Regions from separate parts of the Halalkalibaculum sp. DA3122 genome, predicted to be linked through region 1. Evidence: riboswitches for the same ligand, from Rfam matches in the RefSeq annotation. Region 1 holds a riboswitch; the other holds the start of a gene.
What was found. Region 1 has a riboswitch for thiamine pyrophosphate ahead of ACG2F4_RS07290 (magnesium transporter). Riboswitches for the same ligand answer to the same signal wherever they lie in the genome.

Region 1 (5,781 bases):
CAGGTACCAGGCCGCCGTCTCGGAGGTGCCGATACAGCCGTTGGAAGAGGGGGTGCCCAGGGTTTCGATGTTGGTGATGGGGTGGATAAGCTGGCCATAGCGCAGATCGTTTATTTCGGGTTCCAGCCACGGCACGTTGGGCAACGCGGTCTCTACGCCATCGTCCCGACGGGTGACGTGGTAGGGGTGATTGTTGACGGGATTGATAAAGGTGGGTTCTTTTACGTGTCGGATGATGGTTCCCTCCCCGGTATGGGTGCGCAGATCGACAACTCTGCCGGCCATGGCCAGGTACTTATGCTCATTGCTGCCCACGCGCACCGGGGATTCATGGATCACGCTATCGTTTTGCCAAATGCGGAGTTTGAATTCAGGTATGTTCAGATCAAGCCAGGTCTGTTCGAAAAGCAGTTTCAGGCTGGTAATTCCCCGCTCCTTTAAGTCATAATAATCGGTAGCCGCCAGTGAATCGATCATCCAGGATTTATTGCGAATGATCAAGTGCTCAGAAATCGGGTAGGTGAGCAATGAGTCAAATCGAAATACGATTTTGTCCATCACCTTAAAATAGTCCTTGACCTTTACCGTATCCTTAAAAAAGTGGAGGGGCTGAGAGTTGCTTGAAGAAGTCTTGATTCCGGAAATATTCTAAAAAAAACTGTGGGTTCTTTTTTGTTGTAGAAAATCAGAAGAAGCGTAGCCGTTACTAACAGAAAAAATATGTTTCGGAATGTTGTCATGTGCATGGATCTATCTATATGATTGATCTCATATCAGAGATATATCATTAATTGGTTTCCCTGGTATTGCAGACGTTTCGCAAACCACCCCATCCTCTGATATCGGTTTCTCATCTGTTCATCCTGAACTCGATGAATGCATAAATTCTTTTCCCACTTCATCAAGTGGTACATAAACAACAAAACAGTTAAGCGGTTCATAACTTTATGTTTATTGGTGTTTATCTTGCTGGTTAAAATTTCACAATATTTTGATATCAAGAAGTGCTTATTTTATTGACAAGGCGTGTGATATAAATCCTTGGAATTTTGTAAAGTGAACTATTACATGCGGGGCTCTTACTTGTATCACTTTCTGGACACCATTGGCCGTGGAAAACTTCATAGTTCGACTGGTCTCTGACCAAATAGAATTTTTAAGTCTATCCAATCATGTGCCTATGCATTTGGATGTGGTAGTAAACCTCTCAATGAAAAATCCTTCTCTTCTATTTCGATAAGGCTGTCTAAACAAAACAACGCATTATTTTGATTTGTTTGTGTAGGTGAAAGTTGTACACTGGCTGACGAAAAAACATTACAAATAGGTTTATCGGCAGGTTCTATATTTTCAATAGTTCTTAAAGAGAGTCTTTGAAATATTGAATTTGTACAGTCGTGAGCGGCACTATGGTGTTGCTAACGGCAACCCCTGAATTAACGGCCGAGGGCTTCTTTTCGAGAACTTCCGGTTCAAGGAAATCTCAAAAGTGTGTACAAACGGCCAACTTCTGCCGACACTTGAATAGTGCCGGCATTGAAAGCCAGTGGTTGAGGGTGCCCCTTTATTGGGGCTGAGAACATACCCCTTGAACTTGACCCGGGTAATACCGGCGCAAGGAAACCGTTGGCTTTTTTGATTTGAACTCCAATATATACCGCAATTCGGTGGCTATATCTTCTCCCGTTCCTCTAGACATTATAGAGTCCAATTTACAAATAGCAACCGATCTTGCGACTACCTCTGTACCGATTGTTTCTCCCGATCTCGATGCCATCGACATCCAGAAAAAACTAACAGAACAAGCCTTTGAGTGTGCCTCCCATATCATTGTTTGTGATGGCCCCAGGTTTGTGGGATTGATACGAATTGAAGATCTGTATTCCGCTGGTGATCACTTGATGGCAAGAGATATTATGGATGAGGAACCCCCGACGATTAGACCGGGAGTAGACCAGGAAGTGGCGGCATGGACCGCGGTGCACCACAAGGAATCGGCCCTGGCGGTGGTAAACAAAGAGGGAGAATTTATCGGCTTGATTCCGCCTTATCTGCTACTACAAGTCCTGCTAAAAGAGCACGAAGAGGATTTGAGCCGGGTGGGTGGATTCTTGCAGGATACGAACAAAGCACGAACCGCGCTGCAGGAACCAATTTTCAAACGCTTTTGGCACCGGCTGCCCTGGTTGTTACTTGGGCTTTTGGGAGCGTTTATTGCCGCGAAGGTGGTGAGTGGATTTGAGTCCAGGCTTCAGGAAGAGTTAACCATTGCCTTTTTTATTCCAGGAATTGTATACCTGGCCGACGCAGTGGGTACGCAAACGGAAGCAATTATTGTACGTGGGCTCTCCGTGGGAGTGACCATCAAGAATGTGCTCTGGCAAGAGTTGCTCACCGGCATAACCATAGGGATTGTATTGGCAGCGATTTCATATCCATTTCTCCTTTGGAACTGGAGTGATCCACAACTGGCGTTTGGAACGAGTCTGTCCCTGCTTGCAGCCTGTTCCACGGCCACATTAGTTGCCATGGTACTGCCGGTTCTGTTCAACCTGATTGATATTGATCCGGCCTTTGAAATGGTCCCATCGCAACCGTCATCCAGGACGTGCTGTCTATCCTGATCTACTTTTTTATCACCACGGCCATCATGTTCTGAATAGCTATTGGACGGTACCCCACCCTCAACCTCCAACGCCAGGCCATTACAAGGGAGTTTCGCCTGAATATCCTGTGTAGGAAAACCCCTCTCAACCATTTGGTAGAAGCACCTATAGGGTTGGTAACTCGTTTTAAGGAAGTTAAAGTTATTAATGCGCAGCTTGATGCATTAATAGATTAACTCTCATCGGAGAAAACAGTCATGTTTGAGAATCGAAAAGAGGCAGGTATAGAGCTGGGCAAGGCCCTCAAAAAATACAAATCGGCAAGGCCTGTCGTGTTGGCTATTCCTCGCGGTGGAGTGGAAGTAGGGTATTATGTAGCACGAGCCTTGGAATGCGACTTTGATGTAATCATCACCCGTAAACTCGGCTATCCTCAACAGCCCGAAGCTGCCTTTGGAGCACTTGCAGAGGATGGAAGCCTGTACCTTGACCCGTGGTCAAACCAATATCTTACCAGAGATATTATTACCAATGTTCAGGCAAAGGAAAATAAGGAAATCCAAAGACGCATTTTGAAGTACCGCAATGGAAAGGAACTGCCCAGCCTGAGGAATCGTGTAGTCATCCTCGTGGATGACGGTATTGCCACTGGAGCGACCATTTTTGCTGCTCTTAGAATGTGTCGAAAGCACCAATCCAAAAAGATCGTAATAGCAGCTCCGGTTTCGGGACTAACCAGGCTCACTGCACTTGAGGCCGAAGCAGATGAAGTGGTTATACTGGATAAATATCAATATTTAGCAGCCGTTTCACAGGGATATCGTAATTTTACGAACCTTAGTGATGAAGCTGTGCAACGCTACCTGAGTAACTGGCGTAATCAAACAATAAAATCTTCTCCAGCCTAATTGGCAGGGATTTCCCTTACATGAGCTAGAAGAACATTTCTTACATGCCGTTTGGTTTCAAAGCCTATACCCATCTGTTGTTTCCTATCGTAATTTATTTGAGTAATGAATTTAACAAGGAGAACATTATGGCTTACAAAAAACTACTTTTTCAGACTTCAGCCAGGGAGAAACTCTTGAAAGGAGCTACCACTCTTTATGATGCCGTTCGCATAACCCTGGGTCCGAAATCCAAATCAGTGTTGATTGGCAAAAAATGGGGAAAACCGCTCGTATGTAATGATGGCGTAACTATTGCAAAAGAAATGGACCTGAAAGACCCCGAAGAGAATCTAGGGGCTCAGGTGTTGAAAGAAGCTGCCGAGTGTACCGGTGACCTGGTGGGGGATGGGACCTCTACATCAACAATTTTGGCTTATACTATTTTTGCCGAGGGACTCAAAAATGTGGCTGCCCGGGCCAGTGCTATCGAGTTGAAGAGAGGGTTGGACCGGGGATTAGCCGTTGCTGTTGAGGCATTAAAAGAAATTTCCAGACCGGTAAAAACACACAAGGAAAAACAGCAGGTGGCCACCATATCGGCGCATAACGATAGTGCCATTGGCGACCTGGTGGCCGAGGCTATCGATAAAATTGGGCCTGAAGGAGTGATTACGGTGGAGGAGGCCAAAGGTACGGAGACCCAGGTTGAAGTCGTAGAGGGTATGCAATTCGACCGTGGATATCTTTCCCCATACTTTGTGACAGATGCCGAGAAGATGGAAGTTGAAATAGAGAATCCCCGAATTCTGCTGTATGACAAAAAGATCAGCAATATTAAAGACTTGCTTCCCATGTTGGAAGAGATGGCCAAACAGCAGACCGGGCTTGTGGTGATCGCTGAAGATGTGGATGGGGAAGCCCTGGCCAGCCTTGTGGTGAATCGAATTCGGGGTGTCCTATCCTGCGTGGCCATTAAAGCACCGGGCTTTGGGGACCGCCGGACGGCCATGCTCCAGGATATCGCCCTGCTTACCGGCGGGCAGTTGATATCGGAATCGCTGGGCATGAAGCTTGAGAATATTACTACGGAGATGCTGGGTTCGGCACAGCGCATTTTGGTGGACAAAGATACGACAACGGTTATCGGCGGAGGTGGAGATAAAGGGGCCATCGAAGGGCGATGCAACGAGCTTCGCAGGCAAATCGAGAAATCAGATTCTGACTACGACAAAGAGAAACTGCAGGAACGACTGGCCAAACTCTCGGGTGGTGTCGCCGTTATCCGGGTGGGCGCACCTTCCGAAACGGAGCTCAAAAGCCGGAAAGAAGCTTTCGAAGATGCCATCAGCGCCACCAAGGCGGCCATTGAAGAGGGGATCGTACCGGGTGCCGGCCTGGCCTTGTTGAGAACAACTAATGCCGTTGAGGAAGAGGCCAAAAAAACAGAGGGAGATGAAAAAACGGGTATCCTCATATTGCGGAGGGCTTTGGAAGCACCCGCCCGGCAGATTGCTGAAAATTCGGGAGTCGATGACGGGGTAATCGTTGAAAAGATGATGGCCGGGGATGGGAACTATGGTTTTGATGCCGCGCAAAACCAGTTTGTCGACCTGTATAAAGCCGGTATTATCGACCCGACCAAAGTGGTTCGAATCGCGCTCGAAAATGCCGTATCGGTGGCCGGGACACTACTGCTTACCGAAGCGACGATGACTGAAGTCGAAGAAAAGCCCAAAAGCTTCCGTGATGAAGCCGCCCTGGAAGATGGTATGCTAGAGTAAAACAGGAGTAATCGGTTTTTTGGGTACCTTATTCATCTACATCGCTTGCAATATATTTCGAATAAGATGTGAGTAACGATTTACCATATTTAACCTTAGCAATATGGATGGCATACATGTAATTCAGGAATACGCATCTATGTCGGAGAAAGATGCCCCACAGAACTCCCCTAAAGAGTTCCTGACTTTTTGTGGCGTGTTGGGCCTGGGACGACTAGTCATTGAAGGGAAGGAAAATGCCGTTGAGCTCTTACGAAGAGCCGCTTCCGATGAACGCTGGCGAATTCGGGAGGCCGTAAAAAAAGCACTACAGATTATTGGGAAACATGATTTGGGCCAATTGTTTATTATCGGCAAAGACTGGATTAATGGAAATATGTATGAACAAAGAGCAATCCTAACGAGTATTTGCAGGGAGGAATTTTTACGGGATCCCAGTTATGCAAGAGAGACTTTCCACTTACTTGAAAAAGCAATGAACAGTATTGCCGGAGCGAAAGCATC
Region 2 (5,781 bases), on a different contig from region 1:
TTTTTCCCGCAGATTGAAAAAGGAGACTGGTTTCGGCTACTGCTGGTTTCTGTATTCGGGGCCACCCTGGCTCCCTGGCTCGGTATCGAGGGACTGGGCCTTACCCATGGCGCACGGGCTTCTATCTGGCTTGCCCTTGGACCCGCTATCAGCACCGGTTTCGGATACCTGTTGAGTACAGAAAACATGGGGAAATCCGGCATAGCGGGGGTTACCCTGGCGGGGCTGGGGACCGTTACCCTTGCCTACGACGGACTAATGGTGGAGGGCTACTGGCTCGGCGATCTTCTTCTCTGTATCGCCCTGATATTGACGGTGGTGGAACTTCACCTGATCAAGCCCCTGGCGCGTAAATACGGGTCCATCAGCATGGTTGCCATGCGGACGCTCATCGGGGGCAGCCTCTATCTGTTTATTGCATCTCCCTCACTGATTCAGGAGCCCTGGCTTAACCTGGGCATGTGGACCTGGATTGCCATCCTTGCCGGAGGGGCTGTGGGGGTGGGCGTAGGGCAGTGGGTCAAAGTTCGGGCCCTCCGCTCTCTTGGACCCACGCAGGTGGTAATCTACGGGAATCTCGTCCCCATCGCCGCCCTCCTCATCGCCTGGCTGTCCGTCGGTCAGAATCCCTCGCTCTTCGAAATTATCGCCTGTATTTTAATTATCGCGGGAGCTATCCTGATCCAGGTTATCGATGCACGGAGGACAAGAAGAACGAAATCGAAGGAGGACGATGAACTCTCCGTGGTTTCCAGCGCCAAGCAGGAGTAGCAAAGACTGCAGGAAACGTGAACCGGGTGTCACCATCCCCCTTTTCAAGACTCAAAACTCCATCTTAACCTGCAACATCGCATTGCGCCCTGCCTGCGGATAATAATAATTAAAGTGCTGCTCTTCTTCTCCTGCCACCCATCCGAAGGTATAACCGTTGGTCTCGTATTTTTCACTCAGCAGATTGTTAATCTGGAGCGTTAACTGTACCGCCCGGGCAAAGGGAATGTCGACAAAGCGGTATCCCAACCTGACATCATGCAAAACGTAGGGATCCAGCGACCGGCTTTTGGTCTCGGTATTGTCGAGGTACTGGCGTGACACATATTTACTGATCAGTTCCGCAGAAAACTGGTCTTCGGTAAAACCGAATACCGAATTTCCGATAACAGCCGGAGAAAATGAAAGAGCTGTATTTTCATAGGTTGCCACCTCCTGTCCGCCCAGGTAGTAGGTATAATTTTCAATCCTGTTGCGGCTGAACGTGGCATTCCCGGACCACTCAAGTCCCCGGTACAGTTTTGTGCCCACCTGCAGCTCAACACCTGCACGGTAACTTTCAGGGACATTCTGACGGATGCTGGCACCCACATCGTTGATTTCGCCTGTCAATGCAAGCTGGTTCCTGTAGTTCATATAATACAGGTTGACCGCTCCAAAAAACGTGCTGAATGAGGCGCGGTAGCCCAGCTCCCAGTCATAGAGCGTTTCATGGCTGGGGCGACTTTCCGGCGTGGAGTTGACATACTCTTCGCGCGTAGGCTCGCGGTTGGCCACACTGAACGATGCGTATACCCGCTGCCGGTCATCCACCCGGTAGACCAACCCGAGTTTGGGATTCAGGAAGCCAAGCCGGTCGCTCTGTCGCACATCAACAATCTGCTCGGATCCCCCCGAAGTCTGGGTATCCTTGCCCAGAAAATCATAGGTTATTTCACGGAACTGCAGGTCCAGGAAACCGCTCAGTGTTTCCGTAAAATAGTATTGACCTTTACCATAGATGTTGAAGTCGGTTTTAAACCCGTTGTTGTTATAATAGGTTTCCTCGATACGGCTGTCGCCGGCGTAGCGCGCCCAGATCACCTCGCCAAAATGGTCGCCGTCATACTCATTATATCCCCCGCCCAGTGTTACCGACCAGCGATCCGCAACCCGGTAATCGGTGGAAAAGACAATCCCGTAGAAGTGATTATCCAGCCACCGCCGGCGTACCAGGTCACTTTGGGTGATGGTCTGGCCGCCGATCTGAATCGGCCCGATACCGTAGGTTGCGAGGTCATCTTCGTCGCGAAACTCCTCGTAATAGCCCCGGCCGTAGGTGTAGTGAAACGAGGCGTTGGCATTCCAGCGGTCCGCCAGCTGGTATGAATAGTGGACCTGGTAGTGATCCTGCTGGTAGTTGTCGGTTTGGTCCTCGTAGGTAAACTCGTTGAACTGCCGGTTGCCCACGTTGTTGCGAAAATGTACAGCCTTTTCCCCGGCTATGCCGAGACTGGTTATATACCTTTCAAGCTGATCTGAATTCCCGTTCAACACCGGTTCCGGCACGCCATTCCACGCCTGATAGGTTTCCTCTACGCCGGAGAGCACATCGACCTTGAGCAGACTTCGCTCACCATTCCGGGAACCGCTCAGGTAGATCGATTTCAGGTCGGACGTCGCCCGGTCGATATACCCGTCCGAGATGATTTTGGAGAGGCGACCTTCAAACTGCCAGCCGTTTTCCATCAGGCCCGAACCCAGCTGTACATTTATTTTTTGAGTGTTGAATGAGCCGTAGCCGGTATTGACCTCCCCATAGGGCTCGGGGGTCATCGTCGAGGTCTGGATATTCATCGTGCCCCCGAACGCTCCCGCGCCGTGAGTTGAAGTGCCGACTCCCCGCTGGATCTGGATATTTTCCACCGACGAAGCCAGATCAGGGAGGTCAACCCAAAAAACTCCATGCGATTCCGCATCATTCAGCGGAATTCCATTAATCGTGACGTTGATACGCGTGGGATCGACGCCGCGAATACGCAGGCCGGTATACCCGATCCCCGTCCCGGCATCTGACGTGGTCGTCACCGATGGGGTGGAGCTGACCAGGTATGGGATATCCTGGCCGAGATTCCTCTTTTCGATCTCTTCGCGCTCGATATTTTCGTAGGCCATCGGTGAGGCCTCATCCACCCGCAGCGCCCGAACAAACACTTCGCTGCTCATCACCGATTCCGGAACAAGGGCAATGCGGAGATCGCCGCCTCCCCGCTCCTCAATATTAATCGATTTTGACCTGTAGCCAACAAATGAAACCGTGACTTTTTTTAATCCACCATCGACCAGGAGCAGCTTAAAACTGCCGTCCGCGGCTGTTGTGGTCCCGTTTTGGGTGCCCTCCTGGACAACATGGGCCCCTGCGAGGGGCTCGCTGGACCGGGCATCGATGACAGCCCCCGCGACAGTCTGGCTCAAGGCCGTATTCTGGTTAAAAAATTGAATAAAACACAGGAATACCGCTCCTGCTGCAAAACGTGTGATGTGAGTAAACATGAAAAAATCCTCCATCTTATTTGTTTATAAGAGGAGGAGGTAAACTTGCAAGAAGTGCTGAAGCATGGGAACTCCAGGTTTCCCTACGCCGGTGTTAACCGGTTCAGGTTCTTAGGGTATGATCTCAGCCCGCTGTTGCAAGCACCCCCAACCATTGTGAGTGTGTATTTGTATGTGCCGTAAATATAATGCTACTCGAAAATCTTTCAAAGATAAATACCAGAGGGTTTTGCAAAACCCTCACTTCTTCGTTCTGAGGGAGTTGTACTCCCGTTAAAAGCTCAATAAGGTCGACAGTACAACTCCCTCCCAACAAAATAGCAGGTTCTGCAAAGGTCTTTGCCAATCATTTTATATTGTAACAAAGTGATTTACTGTTGCAACTTTCATGCTGTATTCCCGATTTTCAGGTACTGCTTAACTCAATTGTTGCTATGAACGGTAGAACCCCGGTATTACTGGCATTCATGTTCTTTTTTATTTCATGCGGACCGGAACAGTCGTCCCCGGAAGCGCCCCAGGCACGACTTTCCGCCACCATTGAACCCGGCGATATCAGGACCCATATCCAGTTTCTTGCCAGTGATTCGCTGCGGGGCCGTGCAACAGGCACGGCCGGGGAAGCGATCGCAGCCAACTACATTGCCGATGCCTTCAATCAATTCGGGATTGCACCACTGGGCGAAGACGATACCTACTTTCAGCCTTTCACCGTGACCACAGACCATCTCCACAATCCGCCCCAGGGGGATACCTCCCGGCAGCGGGAACGGCCTCTTCTCTCCCGGAACGTAGTGGGAATCATAAACGGAAGCGAAGAACCAGATTCCTACATGATCATCGGCGCCCATTATGACCACCTCGGCACGGGAGGATACGGCTCGCTCGCCAACCGGCGACGGAACCAGATCCACAACGGAGCCGATGACAACGCCTCCGGCACGGCGGGCATTCTTGAACTGGCGCAGTACTTTTCGGTTAATTCTCCCCGAAAAAGCTTGGTCTTTGTTGCATTTTCAGGGGAAGAGATCGGCCTGCTGGGATCGCAGCATTTTGTCGACCAGCTGCCGGTACCGGCAGAGCAGGTCGAGGCGATGATCAACCTCGATATGATCGGGCGACTGCAGGATAACAAACTGCTCATTTTCGGCACCGGCTCCGCTGAGCGGTGGGAGCAACTCATAGCAGAAGCCAACACCGACTCGCTTCAGATCGAGACTTCGGCAGATGGAACGGGAGCCAGCGACCACACCAGCTTCTATAACAAGCAGATTCCCGTACTGCACTACTTCACCGGTACCCACGGCGACTACCACCGTCCCACTGACGACGCCGGGCAGATTAATTATGACGGCCAGGACAAGGTGCTGGAGCATGTGCGCCGCGTGATACAACAGCTGGACAAACCTGGCAGCGAGCTTACATTCACGGAAGTTCCGGCCAGTGAACAGCAGAAGGGGATTAGCATGAAGGGCGTGACCCTTGGCGTAACGCCGGATTACGGCTTTGACGGCACCGGCATGCGAATTACAGGGGTCAACGCCGGTGGACCAGCCGGGCGGGCCGGACTCCGGAGTGGAGATGTAATCATAAAGCTGGATGGCCAGCCCCTGAAGGATATCTATGAATATATGGAGATTCTGGGCGGGCTCGAAGAAGGGGAAACCGGTACCGTTACCGTCCAGCGTGGAGAGGAGGAGCTAACCCTCGATATCCGGTTTTAAGCGGTCGCATTTTTCCAATCATTAAGAATTTCGACGCTTTATAAATATACCATCCAGGAGTCTGTCGGACTTAGAAAATCGTTACGAAAATATGTCAGTTTGAGACAGATTTCGTGATTCTTTTGAGGGGAACAGTGGTTCTATTTGCCGAAAAAGAGCACGAAATATGGCCAAATCTGACGCTTTTGCAATAGGTTTAGCTAAGTCCGACAGACTCCCAGTACATTTAAAAAATTGCTTACTTCCCATGGTTCTTCCAAGCGTGAACACCTGATATAGCCCGTAACTTATCTCCTAAATTTAACTAACCTTTAAAGAATCGTATCACCTCTCACGTCTGGCGTTTGCCATCAGTTACTGTCCCACCATGAATACCGCATTCCCAAAGAGCAGGTTCCCGTTGTGCCAAAAAGCGCGGAACAGGGGATTATCGATCATATACACCACTCTTCCCTCCCCGATCTCCTGAACCCCGAACGTCAGCGTTTGTTCCAGTTCCTGCTCGGCCCTGTAGCCGATAAATCCACTCAGGTGGGCATCTTTTCGGGCAATCCCGACATTCCACCCATCCTGCAGGTAGCGATATGCGTCGGTATCCAGCTTAAGAGAAAAATAGGTGTCTCCGAGCCCGTACCCGAGCGGATGCGAGGCATCAATCAAAATTTTGAAGACAGATCCGCTGTTCGCTTCGCTGACCCGTTCTCTCTGCTGTTTATAAAATGAAGTGCCGTAAGCGGGATCACTGTCTTTAGAT

Region 2: it holds a riboswitch for thiamine pyrophosphate, as region 1 does, so the genes downstream of both, ACG2F4_RS07635 (TonB-dependent receptor) here and ACG2F4_RS07290 (magnesium transporter) in region 1, are expected to answer to the same signal.

Annotation. Positions count from the first base shown of each region.
Region 1 is NZ_JBINJF010000007.1:167,379-173,159, reverse strand. Features, by position in the region: gene ACG2F4_RS07295 (L,D-transpeptidase) at 1-558, opposite strand, end outside; TPP riboswitch at 1,543-1,638, shown strand; gene ACG2F4_RS07290 (magnesium transporter) at 1,641-2,624, shown strand; gene ACG2F4_RS07285 (phosphoribosyltransferase) at 2,864-3,514, shown strand; gene groL (chaperonin GroEL) at 3,643-5,277, shown strand; gene ACG2F4_RS07275 (hypothetical protein) at 5,417-5,781, shown strand, end outside.
Region 2 is NZ_JBINJF010000008.1:77,212-82,992, forward strand. Features, by position in the region: gene ACG2F4_RS07630 (DMT family transporter) at 1-771, shown strand, start outside; gene ACG2F4_RS07635 (TonB-dependent receptor) at 823-3,225, opposite strand; TPP riboswitch at 3,367-3,462, opposite strand; gene ACG2F4_RS07640 (M28 family peptidase) at 3,738-5,027, shown strand; gene ACG2F4_RS07645 (M14 family metallopeptidase) at 5,382-5,781, opposite strand, start outside.